Regions from separate parts of the Planococcus alpniumensis genome, predicted to be linked through region 1. Evidence: riboswitches for the same ligand, from Rfam matches in the RefSeq annotation. Region 1 holds a riboswitch; each other region holds the start of a gene.

Region 1 (10,580 bases):
GGAAATCGCGCCGCATGTGCCGACCAAATCGAGCATCATGGTCGGGCTCGGAGAAACGAAAGAAGAGATTATTGAAGCGATGGATGATTTATTGGCTCACAAAGTCGATATCATGACGATTGGACAATATTTGCAGCCGACATTGAAGCATTTGGATGTCGTTCGTTACTACCATCCGGACGAGTTCCAGGAATTGAAGGATATCGCATTGGCAAAAGGTTTCAAGCATTGCGAGGCCGGCCCAATGGTGCGTTCTTCATACCATGCCGATGAGCAAGTGAACGAAACTGCTGTCCAGAAACGCATCAAATACATGAAAGGCGTCGAATCGACTGGCGCAAAAATCGACCGCATCGAATTTTGAAATAGCGGAGCCAGTGTATAGAAACCTTTCTTAGAGGAGGGCTTGAATTGAGAAAAACATTTGCTAAGGCTGTGCTGCTATCCACTGCGCTGTTGGTTATGAGCGCATGCAGCCCGTTGTTTGCAGCAGAGGAACCAGACCTCTTCGAGTATGAAGGGGCGGCGGTCGGGAATAACAGTGCCGTCCTCAACACCCTTAACCGGCTGCCGGGTGCAGAGCATCTTACAGGCTTTGAATTGGAGACGAAACAACAGCCTTACGGAATCACCGCCTCTTACGATTGGGAAGAGGCCACACCATCGGATAAGGAAACAGCGGCCCATAATGCGACGTATTTGTTTACGTTGATCGACAATGTCGAGTGGGTCCAATTTGACTTCGACACAGGGGCAGGCGTGGAACAATACCGGCTAACGAGAGAGCAATTGCAAGCTTGGTACGGAGTGGATTTGACCGGAATTGATGAACAAGAGAAACTAGAAGAACTACTCGAACAGTATTTGGATGAAGGCCAAAAAATTGACGCGCTGTTAACACAACCTTAAAACTGTATGAAACCTAAAAAAAGCAGTGGCATTGTGCCGCTGCTTTTTTTGTATTGAATCGTGCTGAAAAGATTTCCCAGGAAATTGATAGAGGAAACCGGTTATTTTGCGATTTTTGCGACTTCCACAATCACTTGAGTCGCTTTTTCCATGTTTTCAGCGGAGATGAACTCGAATTTGCCGTGATAGTTTTCGCCGCCTGTGAAGATGTTCGGCGTCGGCAAGCCCATATAAGATAATTGGGATCCGTCCGTGCCGCCGCGTACCGGGATGATGTCGGGTGATAGGCCCAGTGTTTTCATCGCTTGTTCGGCCTGGTCGACGATTTCCATTACCGGCTCGATTTTCTCGCGCATATTATAGTACTGGTCTTCAAGCTCGAGTTCGATTGCTTCTTTCCCGAACTCTTCTTGCAATTCAGCCGCGACTTTTTCCATATGGCGTTTTTTCGCTTTGAATTTGTCTTTATCGAAATCGCGCACAATATACTGAAGCACCGCTTGTTCGACGGAACCGTTGAAATTGTTCAAGTGGATAAAGCCTTCATAGCCTTCCGTTTTCTCAGGTACTTCATTAGATGGCATTTCAGCCTGGAAGCGCGTTGCGACCGTAATGGCGTTGACCATCTTGTCTTTTGCGGAACCGGGATGGACGCTTGTCCCGTGGACTGTCAATTTCGCGCTCGCGGCATTAAAGCTTTCGTATTGAAGCTCGCCAAGCGGTCCACCGTCCATCGTGTACGCATAATCGGCGCCGAAACGGTCGACATCGAATTTATGCGGGCCGCGGCCAATTTCCTCATCCGGCGTGAAGCCAACGCGAATTTTGCCGTGCTCGATTTCAGGGTGTTCGATCAAATATTCCATTGCAGTCATGATTTCGGCAATTCCTGCTTTGTTGTCGGCACCGAGCAAAGTCGTACCGTCTGTCGTGATCAAAGTATGGCCGATGTAATTCTGCAAGGCCGGGAAATCAGCCGTTTTCATCGTCACTTTGTCGTTTAATGAAATGTCTTTCCCATCGTAATCTTCGATGCGCTGCGGGTTGACGCCTTTTCCGGTGAAGTCGGTGGCTGTGTCGACATGTGCCAGAAAGCCGATGACAGGGCGCTGTTCTTCAGTGTTCGCCGGCAAAGTGCCGAATAAATAGCCGTGATCGTCCACTTCGACTTCCTCTAAGCCAATGTTCTTCATTTCTTTTTCCAATTCAGCGAGTAAATCCCATTGCCCAGGTGTAGAGGGAGTTGCGTCATTTTCAAAATCGGATTGCGTATCGATTTTGGCGTAGCGAATCAGGCGTTCGATCAATTTTTCGATCATGGTAGAGCCTCCTATGTATGTAATGACTCCATTTTAACACGAAATTCGAAATACATAGAAAAACCAGCGCAGGGGCGCTGGTTTTCAACTTGTCGAGAAAGGTAAGAAGTCGTATTTTCCGAAGCTTATCGCTCGCTTTCCGTGGGGCGGGAATCGAGCCTCCTCGTCACTGAAAACGTTGCTCAACTCTCACTGCGTTCGAGCATCGCAAATGAATGTGCTCAGCCAAGCTTCGCCCATTCATTCCTTGCGGGGTCTCGGTCGTCTCGTCGCTTACGCTGCTCCACTGGAAAGATAAGGTCGATCTACGGGAGACCTTATCTTTGCGAAGTAATGCGCAGCATTATTGAGCAGAAGGGCTTACGAGCGAACTCTTCTCCAAATACTAAGATAATCCATTGATTTTCTATTGTAGAAAAGTTGATCGCCTTTTTGATTCGTTGTAGATTACAGACTTCTTCCACACTTTTTAAAAACCAGCGCAGGGGGTAGTGCACCCCAAAAGTTAGAGTTCAAATCTAACTTTTGGGGTGTTTTTATATGGCGAAATATAGCGAAGAATTTAAGTTGAAGCTAGTGAAGGAATACGCAGAAGGAAAGCTGGGGTATAGACGCTTAGCCCTCAAATACGGCTTGCCAGATCCCTCTCCGATTATGCGCTGGGTTCGGGCGTATCAAGAGTTTGGCCTTAAAGCCTTGCGGAGAAAGCAGACAAAACAAGTGTATTCTGTTCAATTCAAAGTGGATGTATTACACTTTATGAAACAAACAGGTGCTTCTTACCAAGACACAGCGATCCATTTCAAGATGAACAATCCTTCACTCATTGTGAATTGGAACCGTCGAGTTCTGGCGAAAGGGGTAAAAGGCCTGGAAGCACGAGCGAAAGGACGGCCCTCCATGTCAAAAAAACCAAAACCGATCAAGAACGAAAAGCCCCTGTCTCGGGAAGCGCAATTGGAACGGGAGAATGAGCTCCTTCGTTTGGAAGTAGCGTATTTAAAAAAGTTAAAAGCTTTCCAGGAGAATCCGGATGCCTTCCTCGAAAAGCACAAGCAGGGCTGGCGTTCGAACTCCACGAAGAAGGGTTCCGATTAACGGATGTGCTGAACATCGTCGATCTTCCAGAAGCGACCTACCATTACCATCGCCAGCGATTTGATTGTGAAGACCCGGACCGGGAGTGGAAAGCAGTGATCCGGACGCTCTTCGAGAAACACCAAGGCCGTTACGGATACCGGCGGATTCATCTGGAATTGCGAGCACAGCGATACGACATCAACCATAAGAAAGTCCAGCGTCTCATGCGAGACTTGGGATTGAACTGCGTGAAATTCGTCCGGAAATCCCGCTACAAGTCGTATAAGGGGAAAGTCGGAACCCTCGCTAAAAACCGGATGAACCGCAGGTTTTCCACACCGTATGCCCTGCAGAAACTGACAACAGATGTCACCGAGTTCAAATGTACGGGCGAACAAAAACTTTATTTAAGTCCAGTGATGGATCTCTATAACGGCGAAGTCATTGGGTTCAGTATGGCCAAACGACCGACGCTGGAATTCGTGATGGAATCACTTAACCAAGCCCTGCCAGTGATTCAGGAACAAGCGGTTTACCGGACCACCCTCCATTCCGATCAAGGGTGGCATTACCAGCACGTTGCCTGGGTGAAAGCGTTAAAAAAATAACGCATCTTCCAGAGCATGTCCCGAAAAGGGACCTGTGCCGACAATGCGGCCATGGAAAATTTCTTTGGTCTCCTAAAGCAAGAGATGTATTACGGAGAAACGTTGGTTTCGTATGAAGAGTTAAAACAGCGGATTGAACACTATATCGATTACTACAACAATGAACGCATTAAACAAAAATTGGCCGGCATGAGCCCGGTGAAATACCGAGCACATGCCAGCCAATTAGCTGCATGAACTAAACTCTAACTTTAAGGGGTCACTACCAGGGGCGCTGGTTTTTAATCTTGTTGTTTGGCGGCGAGTGAGCGGATATGGGCTTGTTTGACTTGCGCCAGTAATGCGTGTTCAGTCAGCAAACGATAACCTGTTTGCGCCAATGCTTTTGCGCCTTTGATCAAGGCTTCGTCGCCTGCTTTTGAACGGGCGGCTTCCCGGAATTGTTCGGTATGGGCAATGAGGCTTTCAGGGCCGATTTTGATATAGCCGTGGGCAGTCGGCACTTCATAGCTGATATTGCCGGCATCGGTCGAACCGAGCCCGGAAATACGTGAGTCGGCTACGTTGTCGCCCAGTGTTTCAAGTTCGGCTTTAAGGATTTCATCTAGCTCAGGCGTGACGACAAGATCTTTCACTTCATTCTGGAAACGTTCGATTTCGACACGGGCGCCTGTCGCCAGGGCAGCGCCTTCAGCGATGGCACGCACTTTTTTCGCCGTCTCGGCTGTTTTTTTCCAAGAATCGCCGCGGATGTAGAAGCGGGCAGAAGCGTATTCCGGGATGATATTCGGCGCGTCGCCCCCGTGCGTGATGATGCCATGTACCCGTGCATCATCCGGCAATTGTTGGCGAAGGGCATTGATGCCGTTAAACAATTGCAGCACGGCATCGAGAGCATTGATGCCCTTTTCGGGAGACCCGGCAGCATGAGCAGGCTTGCCGTAGAAATGAAAACTCAGCGGGTCGACAGCAAGCGAAGGTCCTGTAACAGCCGAGTTTCCGGATGGGTGAAGCATCAATGCGGCATCGATTTTTTCAAGCAGGCCGTGTTTGACGAAACTTCCTTTCGCACTGCCATTCGGTCCGCCTTCTTCGGCAGGGGTGCCGAGGACGACGACGCGCCCGCCAGTCAATTCCAATGTTTTACTGAGCGCAATGGCTGCTGCGACACTGGTCGTGCCGATAATATTGTGTCCGCACGCATGGCCGATGCCCGGCAAGGCGTCGTATTCAGCAAGAAAAGCGACAGTCGGTCCGGGCTTGTGGCTGTCGCGAACTGCGTAAAAAGCGGTGTGGTGGCCAGCGACACCGTCTTCTACCTGGAATCCGGCTTCTTCGAGTAATCCAGTCAAGAGGCCGCTCGCGAACACTTCTTCGTTGCCGATTTCCGGGTTTTCATGGATGGCATGGCTGATGCGTAAATATTGAGCACGGTTCTTGTCGATCGATTCCGTAATCGTCTCGCGTGCTTCGCTAATGATGGTCATGTGATTGTCCCCCTCGAATGGAATTTCATTTTTAACGGCGTGCAACTGCAGAGTGACTGTCTTCTTATTGGTAATCAACTAATTCTTCAACCGAAACGAAAGTCGGGATTTGAGCGCCTTCTGTGTGTTCGATGACAAATTCAGCTGTGTCTTCTTCTTGGTACAATTCGACGATGCGCTGATACGCTTCGTTATCTTCTTCGCCAGCTTGTGCGGCTATCAGGTTGATATAAGGTTTTGCCGTATCGCTTTCACGGGCAATCGGGTCTTCTGTCGGGTTCAATCCTGCATCCACTGCGATGCCGTTGTTGACGATGGAAGCAGCCACGTCAGCCATAGCGCGCGGCGTATGGGCGGAAGTCATCGGGACGACTTCAATGTTTTTCGGGTTGTCGATAATGTCTTCTGCTGTTCCGGTCAATCCGGCGTCATCGGATAAAGTGATGAGCCCGGATTCATCGAGCAAGAGGAGTGCGCGGCCCATGTTGGTCGCTTCATTCGGCATAGCGATTTGGGCGCCTTCGGGAAGTTCTTCGATGGATTCGTATTTGTCGGAATACAAGCCCATCGGCGCAATGACGGTAGAGCCGATCGGTACGATGTCGACATTGTGCTCTTCGACAAATTCATCGAAATACGAGATGGTCTGGAAGGCGTTCAAGTCGAGTTCGCCTTCAGCAAGTGCCAAGTTCGGGGCCACATAATCCGAGAAGGTGATGATGTCGAGTTCGATGCCTTCTTTAGCGGCTTTGTCGCCGACATAATCCCAAATCGTCGTGTCCGATCCACTGATGCCAAGTGTTACTTTCGTGGTTTCGCCTGCTGAGCTATCGTCTCCACATGCGCCGAGAAGCGCGGCGATGCCTGCTGTTGCTAAAAGAGCTGTAATTTTTTTCATGATGAAATCCTCCAATGGTTTTTTTGAGTGATTGTGCTGATGAATAAATCGCTTGATTGAATTTAATTGATGTGAATAAAAGGACTTAGCTCCGGCGTACTCTGCGGGACATGAGGTTGCCGAGCGATTGGACGCCCTGCACAAGGACGACCAGAATCGCGACAGTCAAGAGCATGACCAATGTGTCGAAGCGCTGATAGCCGTAAGTGATGGCCAAGTCGCCGAGTCCGCCGCCTCCAATCGCGCCAGCCATGGCGGATGCGCCGATCAGGCCGACGATAGCGATGGTCAATGCCAGGACAAGCGAGCTGAGCGCTTCCGGGATAAGGAAGCGGAAAATAATCTGGCCGGGAGAAGCGCCCATCGCCTGAGCTGCTTCGATGACGCCTTTATCGACTTCAAGCAATGAGTTTTCGATGAGGCGGGCGATATACGGCCCTGCGTAAAACACCAATGGAACGATGGCTGCGGCCGTGCCGATCGATGTGCCGACAATGACGCGCGTCAATGGAATGATGGCGACCATTAAGATGATGAATGGAATCGAACGGAAGATATTGATGACGATGTTCAATACGTTAAATACAGCTTCATTTTCAAGCAGATGGCCCTTTCTCGTGACGACCAGCAAGATGCCAAGCGGCAAGCCGATGAAGAGCGAGAAAACGAATGATGCACCCGTCATGTAAAGGGTCTCCCATAAAGCTTCTAAAATTTGCGATTGATCAACCTGCATGTTGCTGCACCTCCTCTACTTGGATATTGTCGTTTCGGATTGAGGCGAGTGCCCGGTCGATTTCTACGAGTGCGCCGTCGAACTCGACAATCAAGTTGCCGTATGGAATGCCTTGGAGTTCTGTAATGTTACCGAACAGCACATTCAAATCGAGCTGGAATTCACGTGACACCCTCGACATGAATGGCTGCCCGACTGAATTCCCGGTAAACTGCACACGGTAAATCGGCCGTGTGCCGTCGTTGTGGCGAATCTGCTCAAGCAACGAATCCGGCAATTCATCGTTCATGACAGAACGGACGAAACGCTTTGTCGTCGCGTGCTGAGGATTGGTGAACACTTCAAACACGCTGCCTTGCTCAATGACGCGTCCTTCTTCAAGCACGGCTACTTTGTCGCAGATTTCCCGGATGACGCCCATTTCGTGTGTAATGAGCAAGATGGTGATATTGTATTCTTGATTGATGCGGCGCAGCAGATCCAGTATGGACTGAGTCGTCTGCGGGTCGAGCGCTGACGTTGCTTCATCGCATAGCAGTATGGACGGGTTTGTGGCGAGTGCCCGCGCAATGCCAATTCGCTGCTTTTGCCCGCCGGACAATTGATCCGGGTATTTTTTCGCTTGGTCGGCAAGCCCGACAAATTCCAATAGTTCCGCCACTTTCCGGTCGACTTCCGCTTTCGGAGTCTTTGCCAGGAGTAGCGGCATCGCGATATTATGATGCACTGTTTTCGAGTTCAGCAAATTGAAATGCTGGAAGATCATGCCGATGTCTTTTCTTGTATCGCGGATTTTGCGTGCGCTTAAAGTGGAAATATCTTCTCCGTGGATGAGCACGCGTCCTGTTGATGGGCGCTCGAGCAAATTCACCGTGCGGATCAACGAGCTTTTTCCTGCGCCGCTGAACCCGATGACGCCGTAAATTTCTCCGGTTTCGACGGTCAAGTCAATGCCATTGAGCGCATGGACTTGCTGCTTGCCGGATACATAAGTTTTCTTGACTGCTTCAAATTGAATCATGGTGTCCCTCCTGTGGCTGCAAATAACGATTCGAATGAGTGCGAACGAACACTTTCTTGAAATAACAACAAAAAGCCCTCTTTTTTCTTATGCGCAAGAAAAAAGAGGGCTTCAAAATATGAAACCATCTCATTCTCATCTTCCAAATGCTAGAGCATTTGCAGGAATTAGCACAGTTTTCGCTGGTTTGCGAATCTGCTGCCGAAACGTCATAGGGCCTGTCCCTCGGTTTCTCTGGATAAGAAAGTGATGTAAGCTATTCAATTCGTGATTCCTACTCTATTTTGAAATAGCGAAAAAGTCAACAGCTTTCACGTAATTTTTTTTCGGTAGATGAGCTACTTATAGTAGTTAAAATTTTTAGAAAAATATCCTTGACTTTAGCCAGGGCTGTCCTCTATACTTTTCCACAAGCAAAAAAATAACTGAATACTCTTATCACGAGAGGCGGAGGGAATAGGCCCTACGATGCCCGGCAACCAACAGGCTCATGTCTGGAAAGGTGCTAAATCCTACAGCGCGCATTTGCGTCGCTGAAAGATAAGAGGAGGCAAATCCGTATATAACGGCCCTCTTCTTTCTGAAGAGGGTCTTTTTGTGTCCTCCTCAAACCGAAAAACTATTACAAAAACAGGAGGAATTGACAATGACAAACTTCAAACCAGAAACTCTTCTATTACACGGCGGCCAAGAGCCGGATCCAGTGACAGGCGCTCGCGGCGTACCGGTCCATAAAACGACTTCTTATGTATTCAAAGATACCGAACACGCACAAAACCTATTCGGCCTGAAAGAAGCGGGCAATATCTACTCGCGTATCATGAACCCGACAGTCGATGTGTTCGAACAGCGCGTCGCACTTCTTGAAGGCGGCACTGCTGCAGTAGCTTTATCATCAGGAATGGCAGCCATTGCATTCTCAGTATTGAATATAGCTGAAGCGGGAGACGAAATTGTTGCCGACAGCAATTTATATGGAGGAACCTATAATCTATTCGCCAACACATTGCCGCGCTATGGCATTAACGTAAAATTCGTCGATGCCACGGACCCTGAAAATTTCCGTGCAGCGATTACGGACAAGACGAAAGCCTTGTTCGGTGAAATTATCGGAAATCCAAGTTTGAACGTGTTCGACGTCGAGCGGGTAGCTAATATCGCACACGAAAATGGCGTACCGCTTTTGATCGATAATACCTTCGCGTCGCCTTTCGTCAGCAACCCGATCGAATTTGGTGCAGATGTAGTCATCCATTCAGCCACGAAATGGATCGGCGGGCACGGAACGACAATCGGCGGCGTAGCGGTCGATGCCGGACGCTTCAACTGGGACAATCCGCGCTTCCCGAATTATACGGAGCCGGATGAATCCTATCACGGCATCCGTTTCGGAATCGATGTACCGGAAGCGGCATTCGCGACGAAATTACGCGTCCAGCTGTTGCGCGATTTCGGTCCATCGCTCAGTGCGGACAGCGCCCACGCACTGCTTCAGGGACTTGAAACTTTGCATCTGCGGATTCCACGCCACGCGACGAACGCACAGAAGGTCGCGGAATATTTGAAAGACCATCCGCAAGTCGAGTGGGTCAATTACCTCGGATTGGAAGGACATCCATCCAAGACACTTGCTGATAAATACTTGAAAGACAGCTATGGTTCGATCGTCAACTTCGGCATCAAAGGCGGACGGGAAGCCGGCCGCAAAGTGATCGATGGCGTTAATTTATGGTCGCACGTGGCGAATGTCGGCGATGCCAAATCATTGATTATCCACCCGGCGTCAACAACACACCAGCAATTGACAGCAGAAGAGTTGAAAAACAGCGGCGTAACGGAAGAGTTGATCCGGTTGTCTGTAGGATTGGAAAACCACGAAGATTTAATCGCTGATTTGGAGCAAGCGATCCAAGCGGCAGTACTCGAGAACGCGTAAGGAGGGAATCGGATGACGACAGTATCCATCGGCCAGCTAAAACTTGAATCAGGTCAACTATTGCGCGAAGTGGAATTGGCGTATGAACGCGTCGGAGAAAGTTCTGCGCCGGCGATTCTGGTTTGCCACGCGCTGACGGGCGATCAATATGCAGTGGGAACTGCAGATCAACCGGGCTGGTGGTCAGGGCTGATCGGCCCAGGAAAAGCGGTGGATACCGGGCAGTTCCAAGTCATCACGTTCAATGTACTCGGCGGCTGCAGCGGTTCGACCGGCCCGCTTTCGATCAACCCGGAAACCGGTGAACCTTACCGCGCGTCATTTCCTGAACTGACCATCCGGGATATGGTGAGAGCGGAGCGGAAAGCTCTGGAGCTGCTAGGCATCAACCATTTGGCAGCGGTGATCGGCGGTTCTCTCGGCGGTATGAAAACCTTGGAATGGGCAAGCCTGTACCCTGAGTTTCTGGATACGGCGATTACACTCGCCGTAACGCCATATTACGGAGATTATGGTGTGGCGTTCAATCATATCGGGATCCAGGCGATCGAAAACGATCCCGAGTTCCAGTCAGGTGATTATCATC
Region 2 (10,580 bases), 580 kb from region 1:
ATCGCATTGATCACAAAGTCTGTCGAGTTGGCAACACAAGCGCGAGATGAATTTTGGGACGAGGCAGCGAACCAATCAGGCAGGCCAAAGCCTTTAGTGGCAGCATCGGTCGGCCCGTACGGCGCGTTTTTATCGGACGGCTCTGAATACCGCGGCGGCTATGCGATCGGGGAAGAGCAATTGGCCGAATTTCACAGAGAGCGCATCCGGGTGCTGGTGGAAGCAGGGGCGGATCTGTTAGCTTGTGAAACTTTGCCGTGCCTCACGGAAGCGAAAGCGATCGTAAGCGTGCTGGAAGAATTTCCGCAAGTATCTGCCTGGTTCACGTTCAGTGCGAAAGATGAGTTCCATATCAGTGACGGGGAGCGGATCGCGGATTGTGCAAAATGGCTCGAGGAACGACCGCAAGTGGCGGCAATCGGCATTAATTGCACAGCGCCGCAGTTTATCGAGTCCTTAATCCAGGAAGTGAAAAGCGCGTCTTCCAAACCGGTCATCGTCTATCCGAATTCCGGCGCCACTTACGACCCGGTAAGCAAAACCTGGAGCGAAGAACCGTCGGCTGGTGCATTTTTAGCCAATTCGCAAGCCTGGCATAAAGCGGGAGCTGACATCATCGGCGGCTGTTGCAGCACGACCCCAGGAGATATTGCAACGATCGCCAACTGGGCCCGCCAAGGGAAGGCTTCCGAAGTTTAAAGCAGCCTGTGGTGCGAGTGATCGTCCATTTTATAAAACCTAGTTGACAAGTAGGTTTTAAATATAGTCTAATGTGAATAAGCTTTTTTACGCAGTACGTCACATTAGAGGCAGCAAGTCGGCCTCCTTACTTTTAAAACAGCTAAAGGAGGGTTTGCATGAACGAACAATATCCTGTCATTCAAGGGGCGGAAGCTTTCTTTTTGAAAGGACATAGCACCGGCATCCTATTATGCCACGGTTTTCTCGGCACGCCGCAAAGCGTCAGAGAATTAGGCGAAGCACTCGGCAAACAAGGCTATACGGTTTCCTGTCCGCGGCTGCCGGGCCATGGCACACATTTCAAGGATCTGGAACAGTTCTCTTACGGCGACTGGTTCGCGAGTATCGAGCAGGCTTATGTAGAACTCAAGCAGTCATGCACATCGGTCTTTGTCATCGGACAATCGATGGGCGGCACCTTGAGCTTGGATCTGGCCAGCTGCCATCCTGAAATCGAGGGTCTCGTGTTGATCAACCCAGCGATCGATATTCCGCAGTTTGAAACCTACCGCACGAAGCCGGCCCATGATTATGTCACAGAAGATGCGCCCGATATTAAAAAAGCGGATGCGGTAGAAATCACTTATGGGCAAGCGCCGGTCAAGGCGTATCAACAATTGCTCGGCTATATGGATGCTGTCCGCGCAAAACTCGGCGAAGTCCGCTGCCCGGTCGTTTGTTTCCAGTCGCTTGAAGATCATGTTGTGCCGCCAGCTAACACCGATTATATTCTTGGCAAAATCGGTTCAGAAAACGCGTCCAAATATGAACTCCATGATTCCTATCACATCGCTTCCATGGACCATGAATTAGATTTCATCGTCGCCAAATCTCTTGAATGGATTGCACAGGCTAATGTCTTGCCGGCTGGCGGGCAAGGGTAAATCAAATCGTGTTTCATTTCCATGTAAATAAATTCAATTTATTCAAAATAATGTTGACAAGCCAGATCAAGGGCCGTAACATGAACTTTACAATTTAATCATCTTATCGAGATTGACTGAGGGACTGGCCCTGGGACGTCAAAGCAGCAGACCGCCACGCGGCACTGTGCTAATTCCTTGTACCGTGTGTACAGAGATAAGAGAGGCGATCGAACGTGTGAAACTGCTCCTCTTCTTGTCAAAAAGAAGAAGGGGTTTTTTATTACGTTAAAACCAAGTAAACAGGTAAGATAAATTATTTTTGATGAAGGAGGTGCCTTCAGTGGACAAATGGTTTTCGAAATACCGTCGGAGCTTGAGCGGCAGATTGGCGCATCAACACTTCGGCGCTTCATTGAAAATCTGGGAACTTGGATAGGCTTTTAGGCAGTTGCATACATACTCGAGGCATCATCATTTTTTCAATTATAAGGAGGAACATCGTGAAAAATTTTATCTTTTTAGTTATCACTTTAATTGCACTTATCGGATTGGCCGGCTGTTCCGGCGGGGAAGCAAGTCCATCAACTTCCGGCGGAAATTCAGAGCCTGTAGAAGGCGGGGAACTGAACGTGGCGATCAGCGCGGATCCGAACACATTGGACTGGATGTATACGGGCGAAAGTGCCGCGCGCAAAATCGGCTGGCATATTTATGAAGGTTTGTTTGCCTTGAACCAGGATTTCGAAGCTGCGCCGCTGCTCGCTGAAGATTACGAAGTGAGCGAAGATGGAAAAACCTACACCATCACCTTGCGCGAAGGCGTGACTTTCCATAACGGGGAACCAGTAACGGCAGAAGATGCCAAAGCGTCCATCGAACGGTGGCTGAAAGTATCATCTGTCGGCAAGATCACCAACGACCACGTTGAGTCCGTGGAAGCAGACGACTCGCAATTGACCATTCAATTGAACAAAGCCTATAGCTCTTTACTTTCCGACTTAGCTGCCCCGAAATCGGCCGCTGTCATCTTGCCGAAAGCGGTCGCTGAAGCAGCCGGCGAAAAGCCGCTCGACCATGACCAATATATCGGCACTGGGCCATTCCAGTTTGATTCGTGGAAGCGCGGCGACGAAATCGTGCTTTCCAAATACGATGACTACGCATCAAGAACCGATGAGACAAGCGGTTTGACGGGCGAGAAAAAAACGTATGTGGATTCGGTTCATTTCAAAATCGTCAAAGACCCTCAAGTGGTCGTCAATGGCTTGAAAACCGGACTTTATGATTTTGGGGATGAAGTTCCGCTCGATTTGTACGAAGTGATCGAAAGCACGCCGAACATTGAACCGGGCACAGCCACTAATGGCTATACGGTGTTGACGCCGGATAAATCGGAAGCGCCGTTCGATGACCTGCAAGTGCGCCAGGCATTGAACGCGGCACTCGATAAAGAAGCGATTGCCAAAGCGACATACGGCAACGAGGAATTTTATGAGTTGGACGGCGCGTTGTTCACGCCGAACCAAACCGCCCTGTATTCGGAAGAAAACACAGAAGGCTTCCTGTCTTACGATGTGGAAGAAGCGAAACGCCTATTGGCAGAAAGCAGCTACGACGGCGAGCCGATCAAGATCATCTTCTCAAGCGATTCCAACGACTATAAGAAAATTGCCGAGATCGCTGAACAGCAGCTTGAAGCAGCCGGCTTTGCGGTCGAACTGGAATCTTACGAATGGGCAACATACCTTGAGAAATGGGGAGAGGCTTCCAATTGGGATCTAGTTGTCGTCGGATGGTCCCCGTTCTTCTCGCCGAACCAGGCAGGCATGTTGAGCCAGGATTCGAACAGCAGCGGGTGGTATAACAGCGAGAAATGGCAGGAGCAAATCGCCCAGTGGGCACAAGCGGAATCCGAGGAAGAGCGACAGCAGATCCTCGCCGGCTTGAACGAAACGCTCTACGAAGAATTGCCGTTTGAAAAAGTGACGAACATCTCGAACTTGAATGCGCGCACAACCGATCTCCACGACTATAGCGAATGGTACGGCCCGCGCTTCTGGAATACGTATAAAACCAATTAACAACGAGCCATCAAACAGGATAACTAAGAGAAGAAAATCGTCAGGAACGATGCTGGCGATTTTCTTCCTTTTATGGAGAAGGGGGAACACGCAATGCTGAACTATACGATTCGCCGGCTGTTGTCGGTGATTCCCGTCATGCTGGTCGTCAGCGTTATCGTCTTTATGATCGTGCATCTGACGCCCGGCAACCCGGCGTTCCTCATTTTAGGGGAAGACAGTTCACCGGAAGCAATTGCTGATTTGGAGCGTGAACTGGGCTTGGACCAAGCGCTTTATGTCCAATTCTTCAATTGGTTTTCACAAGTCATCACAGGGGATCTTGGAACCTCCGTTTATTCTTCGCAATCGGTGACCTCGCTGATTGCTGAGAACTTCGGACCGACCTTCAGCTTGATGGCGCTGTCGACGGTGATTTTGCTCGTTATCGCCATTCCGGTGGCGATCCTCATCGTCGCGTTGCGCAAAACCGTTTTGGATCCGATTTTCACATCGGTTTCCTTGTTCGGCGTATCGGTCCCGGAATTCTGGCTCGCGACGCTATTGGTGCTCGGCTTCGGCGTTGCGCTGCCGATCTTTCCGGTGGCCGGCTATGTGCCGTTTGCGGAAGGGGCGGATGTATGGCTTCACCATATTTTGCTGCCATCGTTTGTGCTGGCAATCGTCGAAGTGGGCATCATCGCGCGTATGCTGCGCGACAGCATGCTCGATTCGGTCAATCAGGATTACATCAAAACGGCGCGCGCGAAAGGCGTAAAGGAACGTGAAGTATTGATGCGCCACGTCTTCGTCAATGCCTTGATCCCGACGACCACGGTGCTCGGCGCTACAGTGGCCGGCTTGCTCGGCGGCACGGTCATCATCGAGACTTTGTTTACGATCCCGGGCATCGGCCAGCTCTTGGTCGATTCCATCCACCGGCGCGATTACCCGGTCGTACAGGGAATTGTGCTGTTCATTGCCGGCATTTATGTGTTCGTCAATCTATTGGTGGATCTGCTGTACACATTCCTCGATCCGCGCATTCGCTATGATTGACCATTTGGAAGGAGACGAAACCGATGTTTACTAAGAAAACGAATCTGCTGGCGCTCTCCATACTGGTGGTCGCTGCGCTTGCGGCCATCACCGCAAGTTCCTGGCTGCCATTTTCTCCGGCCGCGATTTCCCCGGAGCAGCGCTTGACCGGCCCTTCAGCGGCGCATTGGTTCGGCACGGATGATTTCGGGCGCGACATTTTCTCGCGGACCATCGTCGCGGCCCGGGTGTCCTTGTCTGTAGGCGTCATCGTTGCGGTGCTGTCGACGGTGATCGGCACAGTAATCGGCTTGATTTCCGGCTATTTCCGCAAAGTGGATTTCGTGCTGATGAGAATCATCGATGGCTTCTTGGCCTTTCCTGCGCTGATCCTTGCGCTGGCGCTAGTCGCGGCACTTGGCGGCAGCATCACAAATATCATCATCGCTCTGACGCTGGCGTTTTTCCCGGTTATGGCCAGAGTCGTCCGTTCGGCAACGCTGCAAGTGAAAAACCAATCCTATATCGAAGCCGCCCAGACGACCGGGTCGAGCCATGCGGTGATCATCTTCAAGTATGTATTGCCGAATATTCTTTCCCCAGTCATCGTCCAAAGCACCTTCATTTTCGCTAAAGCGATTTTAGCGGAAGCGGCGCTCAGCTTTCTCGGCGTGGGGGTCAACCCGTCAACGCCGACCTGGGGCAATATGCTGCAGGAAGCACAGATTTACGTGACCATCGCGCCTTGGTATTCCATTTTCCCAGGCCTTGCGATCGTCATTACCGTTCTGGCTTTGAACTTGCTCGGCGATGGGCTAAGAGACAGTTTTAATCCACATCAAGCGAAACGCAAGCGCAAAACGAAGCTTGCCTGAAGGGGGTATTCGAATGCTGCAAGTAGAAAATCTTCATGTCCATCTGGATACACCGGGCGGCCTCGTAAAAGCAGTCGACGGCGTGTCTTTCTCCATCCGAAAAGGGGAGACGATCGGCATTGTCGGGGAGTCAGGGAGCGGGAAAAGCGTGCTCGCCCATTCCTTGATGAAGCTCAATCCGGAACCGCCTGCAATGTATCCGCAAGGCACGATTCATTTTGAAGGCCAATCGGTGTTGGAAATGGGCAAAACAGAACTGAGAAAACTGCGGGGCAACGACATCGCCATGATCTTTCAGGATCCGATGTCGAGTTTGAATCCCGTCTCCAAAATCGGCAAGCAATTGATCGAAGCCATACAAGCGCATCAAAAACGGTCGAAACAACAAGCACGCGAAAAAGCAATCGAGTTATTGGAAGACGTCGGTATTGCCGATGCCAAAGCACGCATGAACAGCTACCCGCATCAATTTTCTGGTGGGATGCGCCAGCGTGTGTTGATCGCCATGGCGCTTGCTTCCAACCCGAAATTATTGATTGCCGATGAGCCGACGACGGCGCTGGATGTCACTATCCAGGCGCAAGTTTTGGATTTGCTGAAGGGCATCCAGGAAAAATACGGCACGGCTATTCTCGTCATCACGCACGACCTCGGCGTCGTTGCCCATTTGGCCGACCGCATCCTAGTCATGTATGCCGGGAAAATCGTCGAATCGGGAAGCGCTGAAGATATCTTCTACAGGACTTCCATGCCGTATACGTGGTCGCTCTTGCGTTCGGTCCCGGTCATTCGCGAAGGCGGCCCGGAGCGGCTCATCCCGATCGACGGCCAGCCGCCGAGTTTGATCGACCGGCCGCCGGGATGCGCGTTCGAACCGAGATGCCCGTTCGCACGGGACGCATGCCGGCAAGTTGATCCGCCGCTTGAACAACGGGAAAGCGGACATTCGGCAGCGTGCATTCTTTCAAGCAATGAATTCGAAGAACAGAAAAAGCAATTGGAAGGGGTGCTGGCAACATGAGCGCATTATTGGATATTAAAGGGCTGCATGTCCATTTCCCCGTCAAAAAAGGTTTGTTGCAGCGCGAGAAAAGCTACGTCAAAGCGCTTAACGGCATTGACCTCCAAGTCCAAAAAGGCGAAACACTCGGCATCGTCGGCGAATCGGGCTGCGGGAAAAGCACGCTCGCGAGAAGCATCGTCGGCCTGCAACAACCGACAGCGGGCGAAATCCTGTTCCACGGAAAAGATTATGCAGAAGCGAACGCAAAAGAACTTCATGACATGCGGCGCAATGTCCAGATGATTTTCCAGGATCCTTACACCAGTTTGAATCCGCGGATGAAAATCGGGGACAGCATAGCAGCGCCATTGAAAGCTTATAAAAAGACCGAGCGGCTGGAATCGAGAGTCAAGGAATTGCTTGAACTCGTCGGATTGAACCCGGACACCCATTACGATAAACTGCCGCATGAGTTTTCAGGCGGTCAACGGCAGCGTGTCGGCATTGCCCGCGCCCTTGCCCTGGAGCCTGAACTGCTGATCTGCGATGAGCCAGTCAGCGCACTCGATGTTTCGGTGCAGGCGCAAGTCATCAATTTGCTTCAGGATCTGCAGAAGCAATTGGGCTTGACCTATGTTTTCATCGCGCATGATTTATCTGTCATCAATCATTTGGCCGACCGCGTGGCTGTCATGTATTTAGGAAAAGTGATGGAGAAATCGGAGCGAGGAGCATTCCATACGAAAGTCCAGCATCCGTATACACAATCTTTGTTGTCGGCAGTGCCGGTCCCAGATCCGCTGCTTGAGCGCGGCAGGGAACGCATCGTGCTGAAAGGGGAGATTCCGTCGCCGGCGAACCCGCCGAGCGGCTGTGTGTTCCACACAAGATGCCCGATGGCTACTGAACGCTGCAAAAATGAAGTGCCGGCGCTCGAACCAAGAGGGCTCTCGGGCCAGGAAGTCGCCTGTTTTTATCCGCTTGACGAAACACAGCCGGCTAATGCGGCGAAAGATCCGTTATATGTATAGAAGAAAAAGCATCCTTCCCGGCACGAGTGCTGAGAAGGATGCTTTTTTCGATGAAGATGCCAGCGTTCCTCGCAAAGTTCTAGCTAACAAAAGTAGAAATATCTACCTAACAAAGGTGGAAACATGCGAGAAGAGCTCAGTCATCCAATAATCGGCCATTGTCATGCCACTGCCCGTACATATTATTGTCGCGTGTATTCTCAATGAATTTTTCCAGCCGTTTATCGAATATTTCGCGGTCAATGGTTTTATAACTTTGTATATTGTCGATCCGGATCCGGCGGTACAGCTCAGGGAAGTTCAAGAAGTTTTCATAGACTTGCGGGTCTTGTTTCAAGCGTGCTTCGACTTCTTCGTCGATCGCAAATGACTCCGGCCGCATATCAGGAAGGACGCTGCGCCCTTGCTCGGTCATCCAGCCCAGTTTCTCCAGCCTTCTCACGCGCTCTTTGTTCAATTCGGTCCAATTGCTTTTTTTCTGGCGCGGAGAAAGCCTTTGGGCCAAACGATTATCGGCTGTTTTTTTCGTGATGCCGTCAATCCAGCCAAAGCATAAGGCTTCTTCCACGGCATCCAAATAAGGCATTCCTTCCCGCCGTTCTTTGGTCCCGATCAGCACCCAGCAAAACTTCACGGAGGATGAATTTTTTCCCAGCCATTCCCTCAATTCTTGCCTGGAGCTTACGCTAAGCAAATTCTCTATCTCCATTCGGCATTCCTCCTTTCTCAAATGGGCATTCATTTACCATTTCGACGGCGATTTCATACCCTTCGTCAACAGATAGAAAAGGGTATTCAAAAGATATGCAGAAACATAGGGGATAGCCTTTTAGGCCATTGCGATCATCACTATAGAAAGGAGGAAGAAATTATGGTAAGAGAAGAGCGAATCAAAAATGAACGCGGATTGAATCCATTCACCGATATCTGGCTGCGCACACGTGAAACCGTCCGTTTCGTCATTGAACGGAAATCATTTAAGTTCATTATACTGCTCATCGTCCTGACAGGCTTTGCTTCCGGTTTGATCGGGATGATGAATGAACGCAGCTCCGATATGGCGCCGTGGGCAGCGATTCTACAAGCATTGGTGACCGGGCCGATCGGCAGCGCTTTCGGCTATTTCCTGGGTGCTGCGATCCTGGTGCTTGTCGGACGGTTGTTTAAAGGAACGGCGACGTATCAGGAAATGTTCAAAGCATTGGTCACTGCCCAAATCCCGCAAATTTGGCTGCTGCCATTGCTGATCATCTGGGTGCTTGCATCACCCGAAACGTTCCTGGCTGATCGGACGAATGTGGAAGGAGACCCGATTGTCGTCATCATGTCCATCGTCATGGCAGTCGTCTCCATCTGGACATTCATTATTGTCTGCAAGGCGGTAGGCGAAGCGCACCGAGTGTCGTCCTGGAAAGGCTTTTTCATCGTCGTGCTGCCAGGGATTATCATCACGATCGTTGTTTTGATTATCGTTTTCGTGCTGTTCGCTTCATTCTTCAGGGAGTTTTCCTAATTGACCAATCGAAACCACAAGCGAGCAAGTTTTAACTCCCATAGTTTTTATGATATCGAACAAAAATGACTAAAATAAAGAGCGCTCCCCCTGTTTTCAGTATCTACTCAAACAGGGGGAGTGCTCTTTGCTGTTAATTGGTTATTTGTATTTGAAAAATCATAAACTCGAGACAAAAGGAATAATCACTGCGTTTTAAGGCGTTGGCGGGCAGAACTTTTAGCTGAACCTATGGGTTGATGTTCTAAAGTCTTGCCCAAACCATAGAACGGCATGTTTACGTAAACCGATTCGTACTGCCCGGGTTGAACTTGGAAAGTTTCATGGTAAATTCCGACGGCGTCATTATTACGTGCATTCTGATTGAATTTTTTCCAGGCCGTTAAATGCTTGTCGTTGCGCGCATACGCAAGCAAGTCGTCGGTCGAGCGCCAATACTGGATCATCGTTGTGGTGCGCAATCCAAAATAGCTTTCCATCGACAAAAATCCGAGTTCTTCCTTATGCGTATAGAGTTCCTTGATCATGCCGGGCATCGCACTGAAGACCGGAAACCATCTGTTCACTGCCAACCGGTTGTTGAAGCGCATGCCAATGATGAAAACGACAATATCCTCCGTGTTTTCCGTAGTGAAACGTCCGGGAAAAACTTGCTGTGCCATGTCTGTTCCTCCTTATCGGATATTCTTCAAAGTATATTCACACCACCCAATGGCCGCTTGTGTGACTCGTTTTCCGTAATCCAAAGTGAACAGCCAGTACATGGCGTCTTGCTCTTCGTGATGGTTGTGGCGGATGCCCTGTTCGATCGCTTCATACGTAGCATGGCGGGCTTCCAAGGTTTTTTGATACTCCTCAAGGAGGGAAACAGTGCGCTCAGGAGATTGGTGGGAGCCAAAAAATAATTTCAGCAACACTTCGTTGCGCTCAGCTGGAACTTGATCGATGGGTTGCTCGATCCAATTTTTCAATGTCGCCAAGCCTTTTTCGGTGAGGAAATACTCGTTTTTATCCGCTCGGCCCGACGTAGAGGCGCTTTTTACTTCCGCCAAGCCATCTTCGACAAGCAGCTTGAGCGTAGGATAGATTTGGCCGTAGCTGATTTTCCAAAAATGATTCAAGCTTTGATCCATGAATTGTTTGATGGAGTAGCCCGAAGTGCAGTCTGTCGTCAAGATGCCCAATATGGCGTAGGTTGTATTATTGTATGATTTCACTTTTTCACACCTATCTAAAAGATATATATCATTTATATATATATTAATCTTATTTTATAGAGAACGCAAGACATTTGACTGAATTAAAAGATAATTTAATTTTAAGTATGTTGAAACGTAAACGATTAAAAGGCTGCGAAGGATTAAAATTTCGCAACCTTAGAGAATTTTATCAAACTGGGGATTTTAAAAGAACTTGATAAGAGAAGCACAAAACCGAAAAAAACCTCTTAGTT
Region 3 (10,580 bases), 1.6 Mb from region 1:
ACCCAAAAGCGCGTATAGCCCCATTGTTCTGCGTGTTGCGCCAACTGGACCGTATTGGCTAAAGCTTCGCGGGCTGTCTGGCCCCGCGAGATCGGGGATTGGTCTAATATACTGAAGCGAAGTGGCATCTTGATCTTTCCTTTCTATCATTTAATACAGAGGCTGATCATGAAGTGTTATTGGCTGCGGCGACTTTTCTCGGATTCCGCTGCCGATTCGGCAAAGCGTAGCGCCGACCGGAAAATTTCGTCCCGTTCCGGTTCCTGCAAGAGGTCGTGGTAGCAAAACGGCCATTCCTTGAAATGGAACTCATTGACCGCTTGCTTGGACAGCCAAGTGCGACCAGCTGTCGTCCGCGTAATCAAATCGCGCTGGCCAACGTGGAGCATGACCGGCAAATCAGGAAGCTGTGTTTGTGCTGCTTGTTCCAAATAGCCTTGCAATTCCTTCCACCAGGCCGGTGAACTGAGCGACTGGATCGCTCGATCGGCACCCGCCGATTCGTCCTGGAACTTGCGTCTCGTCAAATGGCGCAATTCGATGCCATGGTCGATTTTCCCTTTTCCGGTAAGCTTGCTGATGCCGGACAATGCAAGCGTTGGCTTGCTCGGCACTTTTTGCAATTCAAACCATGGTGACGTGACAATAAGCGCTGCTATCGGATGGCGGTTTTCAGCAAGGGCATGGATGGCAATCGCTGCTCCAAGCCCGTGTCCCGCGAGTACAATCGGCAAGTCATTTCCTGCTGCCAATCGCAGCAGCTCAGCGGCTGTTTTATCGTACTCGAAAAATTGTTCGCGGTGCACAGAATCATCTGCTGCTTGTGTCCCATGTCCTGGCAGATCGCCCATATAGACGTGAAACCCACTCCTGCGCCATTTCTCGATTTGCCATGCATAGCGCTTATGCTCCTCGTATGCACTATGGATCAACACGATAACGCCTTTTGCATCGCCTTCCGCTTGCCATTTCCACATAATCCGCGCCTCCCCTATACAGCTTGATCGATTGACCTTTTCCGTTGTTTTGATACGATTAGAACTAATTACATCTTATCAATGATAAAGGAGCTTTGCCATGATCTATCCATATAAAGACAAATCACCAAAGATTGACAAATCGGTATTCATTGCTGATTATGCGACCGTCACAGGAGATGTGACGATCGGCGAGAACTCCTCTGTATGGTTCAACACAGTCATCCGCGGCGACGTCGCACCGACTGTCATCGGGAAAAATACCAATATCCAAGATTTGTCGATGCTCCACCAAAGTCCGGACAACCCGCTCATCTTAGAAGACGATGTCACTATCGGCCACCAAGTGACGCTTCACAGCTGCAAAATTAGAAAAGGCGCTCTGATCGGCATGGGCTCAATCATTTTGGATGGTGCAGAAATTGGCGAAGGAGCATTTATCGGCGCAGGAAGCCTTGTGGCACAAGGAAAGAAAATCCCGCCGGGCACATTGGCATTCGGGCGCCCAGCAAAAGTAGTGCGTGAACTGAACGAAGCAGACAAAAAGGATATGGAACGCATCGTCCGGGAGTACGCAGAAAAAGCAGCTTATTATAAATCACTTCAATAGAAAAAGCAGGCGGAAAATATCCGCCTGCTTTTTATTATGCGTTAGCCTGTTGTTTCAAAGCATCCGCTTTGTCTGTGCGTTCCCACGGAAGGTCGACATCCGTACGGCCGAAATGGCCATAAGCCGCTGTCTGTTTGTAGATCGGGCGACGCAAATCGAGCATCTTGATGATGCCGGCTGGGCGCAAGTCGAAGTTTGCGCGTACGAGTTCGATGAATTTGTCTTCGCTGACTTTCCCAGTGCCGAACGTATCGACAGCAATCGACACCGGATGTGCTACGCCGATTGCATAAGCGAGCTGTACTTCACATTTGTCGGCAAGCCCAGAAGCGACGATATTCTTCGCCACATAGCGTGCTGCATAGGCACCCGAACGGTCGACTTTCGTCGCGTCTTTACCGGAGAATGCCCCACCGCCGTGTCGTGCATAACCGCCGTACGTATCGACGATGATCTTGCGGCCTGTAAGCCCTGCATCTCCTTGAGGCCCGCCGATGACGAAGCGTCCTGTCGGGTTGATGAAGTATTTGGTTTCAGCGTCTAGCAGTTCAGCCGGCACGACTTCATTGATGACATATTCTTTCAAGTTGCGCTGGATTTGCTCTAGGCTGACTTCTGGATGGTGCTGTGTCGAAATGACGATCGTATCGACACGCACTGGTTTATTGTTCTCATCATATTCAATCGTTACTTGCGTTTTGCCATCAGGACGCAAATACGGCAAGATTTCTTCTTTGCGCACTTCTGCCAAGCGGCGTGCGAGCTTGTGCGCCAGGCTGATTGGCAATGGCATCAATTCTTCTGTTTCGTTTGACGCATAACCGAACATCAAGCCTTGGTCGCCTGCTCCGATCTCATCCAATTCTTTATCGGTCATCTGGCCTTCACGCGCTTCGAGTGCCACGTTGACGCCTGCAGCGATATCTGCCGACTGCTCATCGATCGCTGTCAACACTGCGCTTGTCTCGGAATCGAATCCGTATTTCGCGCGTGTATAGCCGATTTCTTTAACGGTCTGGCGGACTACTTTCGGAATGTCTACATATGTGGATGTCGTGATTTCGCCGGCAACAAGGACGAGCCCTGTCGTTACGGTCGTTTCGCATGCGACACGCGCATTCGGGTCTTCTGTTAGGATCGCATCCAGGATTGCGTCTGAAATCTGGTCGCAAATCTTATCCGGATGGCCCTCTGTTACTGATTCTGATGTGAATAATCGACGGTTTGTCAAAAAAAGTTCCTCCTTATATCCTGCGAGATTGCTCTCGAAATTGATACGGTACTCGTTTTCCCATGTCAAGTCCGTTTCCGTTTATAGGAATTGAACTTCCAGCTTTTTCAGCCTGCACACGAGGATTAAGGGCATTCCATAAAAAAATCCCTTCACTCATCCATTAGTAATGAGGAAAGGAATAATCATCATAAGCACCTTTCACTCTTATCGTCCAAGGCATTCGCCTTGCTTCAGGTTGGGCACCATCGCTGCAATTGCAGCAGGTTGCCGGGTTTCATTGGGCCTGCACCCTCCACCAGCTCGGAATAAGAGTATCCGTTCAATTTCCCATCATACGGAATGCAACAAGCACTGTCAACGTTTTTACCGGAAACGATTGTCAGACTTTTAAGCATGCATCTTTTTCTACTATTGAAAGAACACAAATCATGAACATTGACAGATTTCTAGTTATTAGTATAGACTAATCGCGTCAATGTGTTATACTAATGTTCGAATATAGATCTTCCCCATTCATTTGGGAATAAACGAAAAGGAAGGTACATATATATGACTTCAGTGAACCTAGCAAATGATTTGAAAGAGCTTTTGAACGGCTCGAATATCAATATGCAATTATCCGTTCCACAATTGGTGGAAGCTGCAACATCCCACGGGGAGGCAGTATTGACGCGTGAAGGCGCGGTCAAAGCGGAAACCGGCAAATACACGGGCCGTTCGCCTAAAGACAAGTATATGGTAGAAGAGGCGATTTCGAAAGATAAAATTGACTGGGGCAGCGTCAACCGCCCAATCTCCGCTGAAATCTTTGAAAACCTATATGCTAAAGTCCTTAATCATTTGAAAGAAAAAGACGCTTTGTATGTCTTCAAAGGTTTTGCCGGTGCAGATCCTGAGTCCCGTCTGGCGATTCAGACGATCAACGAATATGCATGGCATAACCTGTTTGCCCATCAATTGTTCATCCGCCCGACTGCGGAAGAACTGAAGGCGCATGAAGCTGAATTCACTGTTGTTTACGCCCCGACTTTCCACGCAGATCCTGCAGTGGACGGAACGGATTCCGAAACATTCATCATCGTTTCGATGGAAAAGAAAATCATCTTGATCGGCGGTACAGAATACGCAGGCGAAATGAAGAAATCCATCTTCTCGATCATGAACTACATCCTTCCTGAAAAAGGCATCCTGCCGATGCACTGCTCGGCGAACGTCGGCAAAAACGATGACGTTGCCTTGTTCTTCGGCCTTTCCGGTACAGGGAAAACGACTTTGTCGGCTGACGAAGACCGCAAATTGATCGGCGACGATGAGCACGGCTGGTCCGATAACGGCGTCTTCAACATCGAAGGCGGCTGCTATGCAAAAACGATCAACTTGTCACGTGCTAACGAACCGCAAATCTTCGATGCCATCCGTTTCGGCTCTGTTCTTGAAAACGTCGTCGTTGACAAAGACACGCGCATCTCGGATTACGACGACGGATCATTGACAGAAAACACGCGTGCAGCGTACCCGATCGATGCTATCGATAATATCGTTGTCCCTTCTGTTGCAGGCCACCCGAAAACGATTGTCTTTTTGACTGCGGACGCATTCGGCGTATTGCCTCCAATCAGCAAATTGACGAAAGAACAAGCGATGTATCATTTCCTTAGCGGCTATACATCGAAACTTGCCGGCACAGAACGCGGCGTCACTTCACCGGAAGCGACATTCTCGACATGCTTCGGCTCACCATTCCTTCCGCTTCACGCGACTGTCTATGCAGAAATGCTCGGCGATAAAATTGATGAGCACGGCGCAGACGTCTACCTAGTAAACACGGGATGGACTGGCGGAGTATACGGCGTCGGAAGCCGCATGAAACTGTCATACACTCGCACAATGGTCCGCGCAGCGATCCGCGGCGACTTGAACGGCGTGGAAATGGAACACGAATCCGTCTTCGGCTTGAACATGCCAAAAGAAATCCCAGGCGTGCCGACTGAAGTATTGAACCCGCGCAATGCATGGGCTGATAAAGAAGCTTATGACCAAAAATCACAGGAATTGGCGAAGAAATTCAAAGACAACTTTGAAAAATTCGGCACTGTGGATGCTGGCATCAGCCAAAAAGGCGGGCCTACCCATAATTAATCCAATCAAAAAGGACCAAGAGAAATGCATTATTTCTCTTGATCCTTTTTTGTGTTTATTTAACTACTGATCGCCTTGGCTAAGCCTCTGCTTTATCATGGCCAGGCTTGACTATGCCCTGTCACGCTTTTCCTGCTCTTTCATCCATACCGTCAAGGCCTTCGCAGTCTTGCGATTTGCCGTAGGAGGGAAAAAATGTGTGTACTCCGGGAAATACCACGTTTCACACGGCTGATGGTTGAGCTGTAACGCTTCTTCCAACAAGAAGGCTTGCTGAGGCGAAACATTGTCGTCTTTCAAGCCATGGATAATCAAGTAAGCAGCATCGCTCTCTCCGATGCGCATCAAGGGATTGCGTTCTTCAAATGCCGGAAGCGCCGTATTCGGCGTGCCGCCGTAAAGACGCTTCATCATGCGGCGCATATCCAGCCGCTCTTTATACGTCAGCACCGTATCCGTGACGCCTGCCCATGTGACGACGGAGCAAATATCGCTTCTCAGCACAGCAGTCCACAGCGCCATAATGCCGCCTCTTGAAAATGCCAGCAAATGCACAGGCCCTGCACTGAATTTTTTCAGCACTTCCACGGCATTCACAGCATCATAGCGGTCTTCACCGGCAAACTCATCTTTCCCTTCGCCGCCACGATTGCCGCGGTAATAAGGTGCAAAAACGGTAAATCCCATTCCTGCAAATTGCGCGATCCGTGCCGGCCGCACCATGCCGATGGACTGGATGCCACCGCGCAGGTACAAGATTCCACTCCCGGCATCATCTTTTTTCGGCTGCGCCAGCAAGCCTTTAATACGCAAACCTTCAGACCAATACGTCACTTCCCGCAAGCGCACGTTTGGATTCGGCGAAGGATACCATCTCATCGATTCAATATCACCATTTTTCAACAGTCTTCACCTTCTCTATAATCGCTTCCATGCCCGAGTCACGCATGAGGAAGCTGTAATTTTCATCGATCACAAGTTCAGGCACCAACGCCGGGCCGTCAGTTTCCATCCACTCCACTTGCTTCATGTCCTCAATCGTGGCCGTAAATACCGTTTTGCTGAAAGGTTTATCTGTATAAACCGTATATTCCGCAAGCCAACTTAATTCATTCACAATGGCTCCGGTTTCTTCGTATACTTCCCGCTTCGCTGCCTCATCCAGCGATTCGCCTGGCTCGGCTTTGCCGCCGGGAAATTCAAGGCCGCGCATGGAATGCCTCGTCAACAGCCAGCTGCCATTATACTTTCCTATGACCAGCACATGCCGGCTTTCGATCTGCGACTGTCCTTTTTCAAAAAATAAACGGCAAGTGCAGCCGTTCAAGTCCTTATATTCCATCAAACATCCTCCCGGCTTCAGAAAAAGCGTACAACCGGCTAACGGTCGTACGCCCATTTCTTCTATTCTACTTCTTTTCGCCAAGAAATGCAGACAGCATCCACGAATGCTTCTCTAAGTTTTGATGGATGGCATTGAACATATCCTCTGTCATGTCATCGCCGTCTCCAGCAGCAAGTTCCATGCCTTTTTTCAAGGATTTCATGATTTTGTCGTAATCGGAAACGATGGTATCGACCATCTGCTCCGCGCTCTCGCTGCTTGTCGCTTCATCTACGACCGACAATTCCAGCTGCTCTTTCATTGTCGCTACCGGCTTGCCGCCGAGTGCCAGCAGGCGTTCCGCAATTTCATCCATATGGAGCGTCGCTTCGTTATACAGCTCCTCAAACTTTACATGCAAGGTAAAGAAAGATGGCCCTTTGACATACCAGTGGAAATTATGTAGTTTCGTATAGACCACTGACCATGTAGCGACTTGTACGTTTAATTCTTCATTTAATGCTGTTGACACAATTCATCACTCTCCATTTTTTATAAGCTCTTGTACTTTATAAATACCTCTAAAAGCCCTACAATAAACATCAACGAACCGTAACTAAACAAGAAAAGAGTGGAATCACGATGAAAACTGCATTAGTGAAGCTGTTCCGTTTTTATCAACGCTTCATCTCCCCCTTGTCGCCGCCAAGCTGCAGATTCTATCCGACTTGCTCCCATTATGGGATCGAAGCGGTGGAAAAACACGGTGCATTAAAAGGCGGCTATCTCGCAATTCGCCGCATATTGAGCTGCCATCCGTTCCATAAAGGCGGAGTGGATTTTGTTCCGGAAGAATGGCCCCCTAAAAAATAGGTGGGTTTTTTTCTTGTGTTCAAGAAGATTCTATTGTATGATTCTAAGAGCCAACAAAACGTAACGATTACATTTTATGAACATGTATTATAATTTGGAGGGACATTTCATGAAGAAACTAGCATTATTTGCAGGAATAGCACTCATTTTATTATTGGCTGCGTGCGGCAGCAACACAGAAACCGACAGCGGGGCTGAAGGCGATGCAACCGAAGGGAAACTTGATGTATACGCAACGGTTTATCCGCTCGTCTATTTTGCAGAACGCATCGGCGGCGAGCGTGTCGACGTCAAATCCGTTTACCCGGCTGGCGCCAACGAGCATAGCTTTGAACCAACCCAAAAAGACATGATTAATATGGCGGACGCCGATCTGCTCTTTTATGTTGGTTTAGGACTTGAAGGCTTTATCGACAGCGCACAGGAAACGCTGCAAAATGAAGATCTCGAATTTGTCGCTACGGCAGACGGAATCACCGATGAACAACTCGAAGCTGCGGCTGGTAAACAAGCCGAGACACAAAGTGAAGACGAGCATGGGCATGAAGAGGAAGATGCTCATGAAGAAGAAGGACATGATGAACAGGAAGAAGGCCACGAAGGCCATGACCACGGCTCCACTGATCCACATGTCTGGATCTCACCTGTCTTAAGCCAGGATCTCGCCGCTTCTGTCCGTGATGCTTTAACGGAAAAAGACCCGGAAGGCGCAGAGGAATTCGATAAGAATTATGAAGAACTCGTCGCTGAACTAGAAGCCCTTGATGAATCCTTCCAAAACTTGAACGAAAAAGTCGAACGCGACATCTTCTTTGTGTCCCACTCAGCATTCGGCTATATTGCAGCACCTTACGGATTTGAGCAAGTCGCTATCGCAGGTTTGAACAGCCAAGATGAACCGTCCCAGAAAGAATTGACGGAAATCGTCGACATGGCGCGTGAAAAAGATATTCAATACATCGTCTTTGAACAAAATGTTTCGTCGAATTTGACGGAAGTCATCCAAAACGAAGTCGGCGCCGAAGCGATTGAAATGCATAATCTCGGAGTCTTGACCCAAGAAAACATCGACAACGATGAAACGTATTTCACCTTGATGGAAAAAAATCTGCAAGCACTCGAAACAGTCTTGAAATAAAAAAACTCGCCGATCATTCGGCGAGTTTTTTATATGTTCAGCCTATATCCGATTCCCGGGCTTTCGCTTAATTTGATTTTCCCGTGCTCCACATAGATTTCCGGAGAGACGATATCTGTCTGCCAAAAATGGCCTGAATCTGAAAAATCCCCGGTCAGTTTCACTTCCGGCAGCGAGGCAAGCGCCAGATTATGCGCTTTCGAGACGCCAAACTCGATCATGCCGCCGACCCACATCCCGATCTGTTCATTTCTGCAGAACTCGACGACCTTCAAGGTTTCTGCCCAACCACCGAGACGCCCCATCTTCAAGACGATGACATCCCCTGCTTGCTGTTCCGCCATGCGTTTTACATCTTCGAGGCTATGAATGCTTTCATCCAGGCAGATTGGCGTCGTCATTTTTGAACGTGCAATCCGGTGTGCCTCCCACTCATGTTCTCCATATGGCTGCTCAATCAACACAAAACCGGCCTGATCAAATGCCAGCAATTCCTCCAATGCGCGTCCTGAAAAACTGCCATTGGCATCGGCATAGAACGAGATCTCTGGATTGGCCGCAACCAAGCTTTTCAATAAAGCCACATCGGTATCAGGTGAAATTTTCAGTTTGATGCGCCGATAACCACTGTCGATCGCCATTTTGATATTCTGCGACAAATCTTCCATTTCCCCTGCGACGACCACTCCTGCAGGAATCGGGGCATAGACTCCCCCGATAAATTCATAAAGCGGCAAGCCTTGTCGCTTGGCGAATAAATCCCATACAGCCATTTCAACAGCCGCTTTTGCCATATGATTGCCTTTTACTGTTGAAAATAAACACGCCGTCTCAGCCGGATGCTCCATTTGCCCACCCAGCAATAGCGGGGCGAGCACCTGCTCCATCACAAAGCGGCTGCCGGTCACGGTCTCTTCGGTATACCAAGGCGTATCAAAAGCAACACATTCACCGTAGCCCTCGCGCCCTTCAGCGTCCCGGACAATCACTATCGTCACTTCCCGCTCTTGTACTTTCTGCAAGACAGTAATGAAAGGCTGGTTCAAAGGCTGCTTCACCTTATGGAATTCAATGCCGGCAATTACAGCCATGTCTTCAATTCCCTTCTGAGCAATTTATTCGACGCGTTCCGAGGCAGCTCATTCACCACACGGAAAAGTTTTGGCACTTTATAGCCGGCCAGCTGACCGCGGCAAAATTCCGCCAGCTCATCCAACACTTCAGGTTCATCGAGCACGACAAACGCAGCCGGCACTTCTCCCCACGTGCTGTCTGCCATTGCGCAAACCCCGGCTTCCCGGACGGAAGGATGTGCCATCAACACCTTCTCGATTTCTGCCGGATAAATATTCTCTCCGCCAGAAACGAGCAGATCCGAGCGCCTGTCGACGACGAATAAAAATCCTTCTGCGTCTAAATAACCGACATCACCCGTTGCGAGCCAGCCGTCTTTTTGCACGGCCCGGTCTTTGAACTTGCCGATATAGCCAGGAGTCACTTGAGGCCCCTTGATGAGGATCTCTCCCGCTTCCCCTGTAGCCGCTTCTTCGATTTTCACCTGATATAAAAATAGCGGCTTGCCCGCAGAACCGATCTTCGTTTTCGCATCAGCCGGCTGCAAGGTCGTCGTCTGCGAAGACGTTTCGGTCATGCCGTAGGTTTGGAGCACTTGAATGCCATGCGCTTCCGCACGCTGCAAATAAGACACCGGAACCGGGCCGCCTCCCGCCAAAATCTGCTTAAAACGTGGCGAAACGCGCAGTTCGCGCTGCTCGATTTCCCTAAGTACTTGATCAAGCGTGACAGCGACCATCGAACTGTGCGTCACTTGCCCTTTGCATAATTCATCCGCACACGCCACAGCGTCGAATTTCTCGTAAAGCCGGACACCCATTCCGTAAACAAGCGACCGCATCAAAATCGAGAATCCGCTGATATGGAACAAAGGCACCGTGCAGAGCCAGACATCGTCAGGCGACACACCCAAATTCAGCGCAGAAGACACCGCACTCGAAAAATGGTTTTCAGCTGTCTGCCGAACCCCTTTCGGATTGCCCGTCGTACCCGAAGTATACATGATCGACACAGTCCGGTCTTTCGCCCATTCTGCCCGCAAATTAAAGTCCGTAGATGGCGCCTGCCTCAATTGCTCAAAAGAAACCGGCTGCACTGCTGCCACTTTTTCGAATAACTCAGCACCCACAAATACTCGGTCCACCTTTGCGTCTTCAATCTGATACGCTAATTCCGCTCCCGCCAGCCGTTCATTGAGCATGACCATTTCA

Evidence for each region. Region 1 has a riboswitch for S-adenosylmethionine ahead of G3255_RS14540 (O-acetylhomoserine aminocarboxypropyltransferase/cysteine synthase family protein). Riboswitches for the same ligand answer to the same signal wherever they lie in the genome.
Region 2: it holds a riboswitch for S-adenosylmethionine, as region 1 does, so the genes downstream of both, G3255_RS17620 (ABC transporter substrate-binding protein) here and G3255_RS14540 (O-acetylhomoserine aminocarboxypropyltransferase/cysteine synthase family protein) in region 1, are expected to answer to the same signal.
Region 3: it holds a riboswitch for S-adenosylmethionine, as region 1 does, so the genes downstream of both, metK (methionine adenosyltransferase) here and G3255_RS14540 (O-acetylhomoserine aminocarboxypropyltransferase/cysteine synthase family protein) in region 1, are expected to answer to the same signal.

The regions. Positions count from the first base shown of each region.
Region 1 covers NZ_JAAMTH010000001.1:2,878,206-2,888,785, reverse strand. Annotated here, with positions in the region: gene lipA (lipoyl synthase) at 1-364, shown strand, start outside; gene G3255_RS14585 (DUF4825 domain-containing protein) at 412-909, shown strand; gene pepT (peptidase T) at 1,011-2,228, opposite strand; gene G3255_RS14575 (helix-turn-helix domain-containing protein) at 2,769-3,326, shown strand; gene G3255_RS14570 (IS3 family transposase) at 3,290-3,916, shown strand; gene G3255_RS14565 (IS3 family transposase) at 3,932-4,153, shown strand; gene G3255_RS14560 (M20 family metallopeptidase) at 4,198-5,403, opposite strand; gene G3255_RS14555 (MetQ/NlpA family ABC transporter substrate-binding protein) at 5,468-6,301, opposite strand; gene G3255_RS14550 (methionine ABC transporter permease) at 6,387-7,037, opposite strand; gene G3255_RS14545 (methionine ABC transporter ATP-binding protein) at 7,027-8,058, opposite strand; SAM riboswitch class I at 8,191-8,303, opposite strand; SAM riboswitch class I at 8,491-8,605, shown strand; gene G3255_RS14540 (O-acetylhomoserine aminocarboxypropyltransferase/cysteine synthase family protein) at 8,705-9,994, shown strand; gene metX (homoserine O-acetyltransferase MetX) at 10,007-10,580, shown strand, end outside.
Region 2 covers NZ_JAAMTH010000001.1:3,462,940-3,473,519, reverse strand. Annotated here, with positions in the region: gene mmuM (homocysteine S-methyltransferase) at 1-699, shown strand, start outside; gene G3255_RS17625 (alpha/beta hydrolase) at 858-1,625, shown strand; SAM riboswitch class I at 1,726-1,828, shown strand; gene G3255_RS17620 (ABC transporter substrate-binding protein) at 2,108-3,688, shown strand; gene G3255_RS17615 (ABC transporter permease) at 3,782-4,726, shown strand; gene G3255_RS17610 (ABC transporter permease) at 4,750-5,580, shown strand; gene G3255_RS17605 (ABC transporter ATP-binding protein) at 5,594-6,601, shown strand; gene G3255_RS17600 (ABC transporter ATP-binding protein) at 6,598-7,614, shown strand; gene G3255_RS17595 (YdeI/OmpD-associated family protein) at 7,751-8,323, opposite strand; gene G3255_RS17590 (Yip1 family protein) at 8,486-9,127, shown strand; gene G3255_RS17585 (DUF4188 domain-containing protein) at 9,313-9,789, opposite strand; gene G3255_RS17580 (PadR family transcriptional regulator) at 9,802-10,344, opposite strand.
Region 3 covers NZ_JAAMTH010000001.1:1,296,642-1,307,221, reverse strand. Annotated here, with positions in the region: gene G3255_RS06705 (LLM class flavin-dependent oxidoreductase) at 1-128, opposite strand, end outside; gene G3255_RS06700 (alpha/beta hydrolase) at 177-977, opposite strand; gene G3255_RS06695 (gamma carbonic anhydrase) at 1,078-1,587, shown strand; gene metK (methionine adenosyltransferase) at 1,622-2,818, opposite strand; SAM riboswitch class I at 3,023-3,133, opposite strand; gene pckA (phosphoenolpyruvate carboxykinase (ATP)) at 3,371-4,960, shown strand; gene G3255_RS06680 (alpha/beta hydrolase family protein) at 5,072-5,863, opposite strand; gene G3255_RS06675 (NUDIX domain-containing protein) at 5,850-6,302, opposite strand; gene G3255_RS06670 (Dps family protein) at 6,370-6,816, opposite strand; gene yidD (membrane protein insertion efficiency factor YidD) at 6,927-7,157, shown strand; gene G3255_RS06660 (metal ABC transporter solute-binding protein, Zn/Mn family) at 7,267-8,295, shown strand; gene menC (o-succinylbenzoate synthase) at 8,325-9,386, opposite strand; gene G3255_RS06650 (o-succinylbenzoate--CoA ligase) at 9,377-10,580, opposite strand, start outside.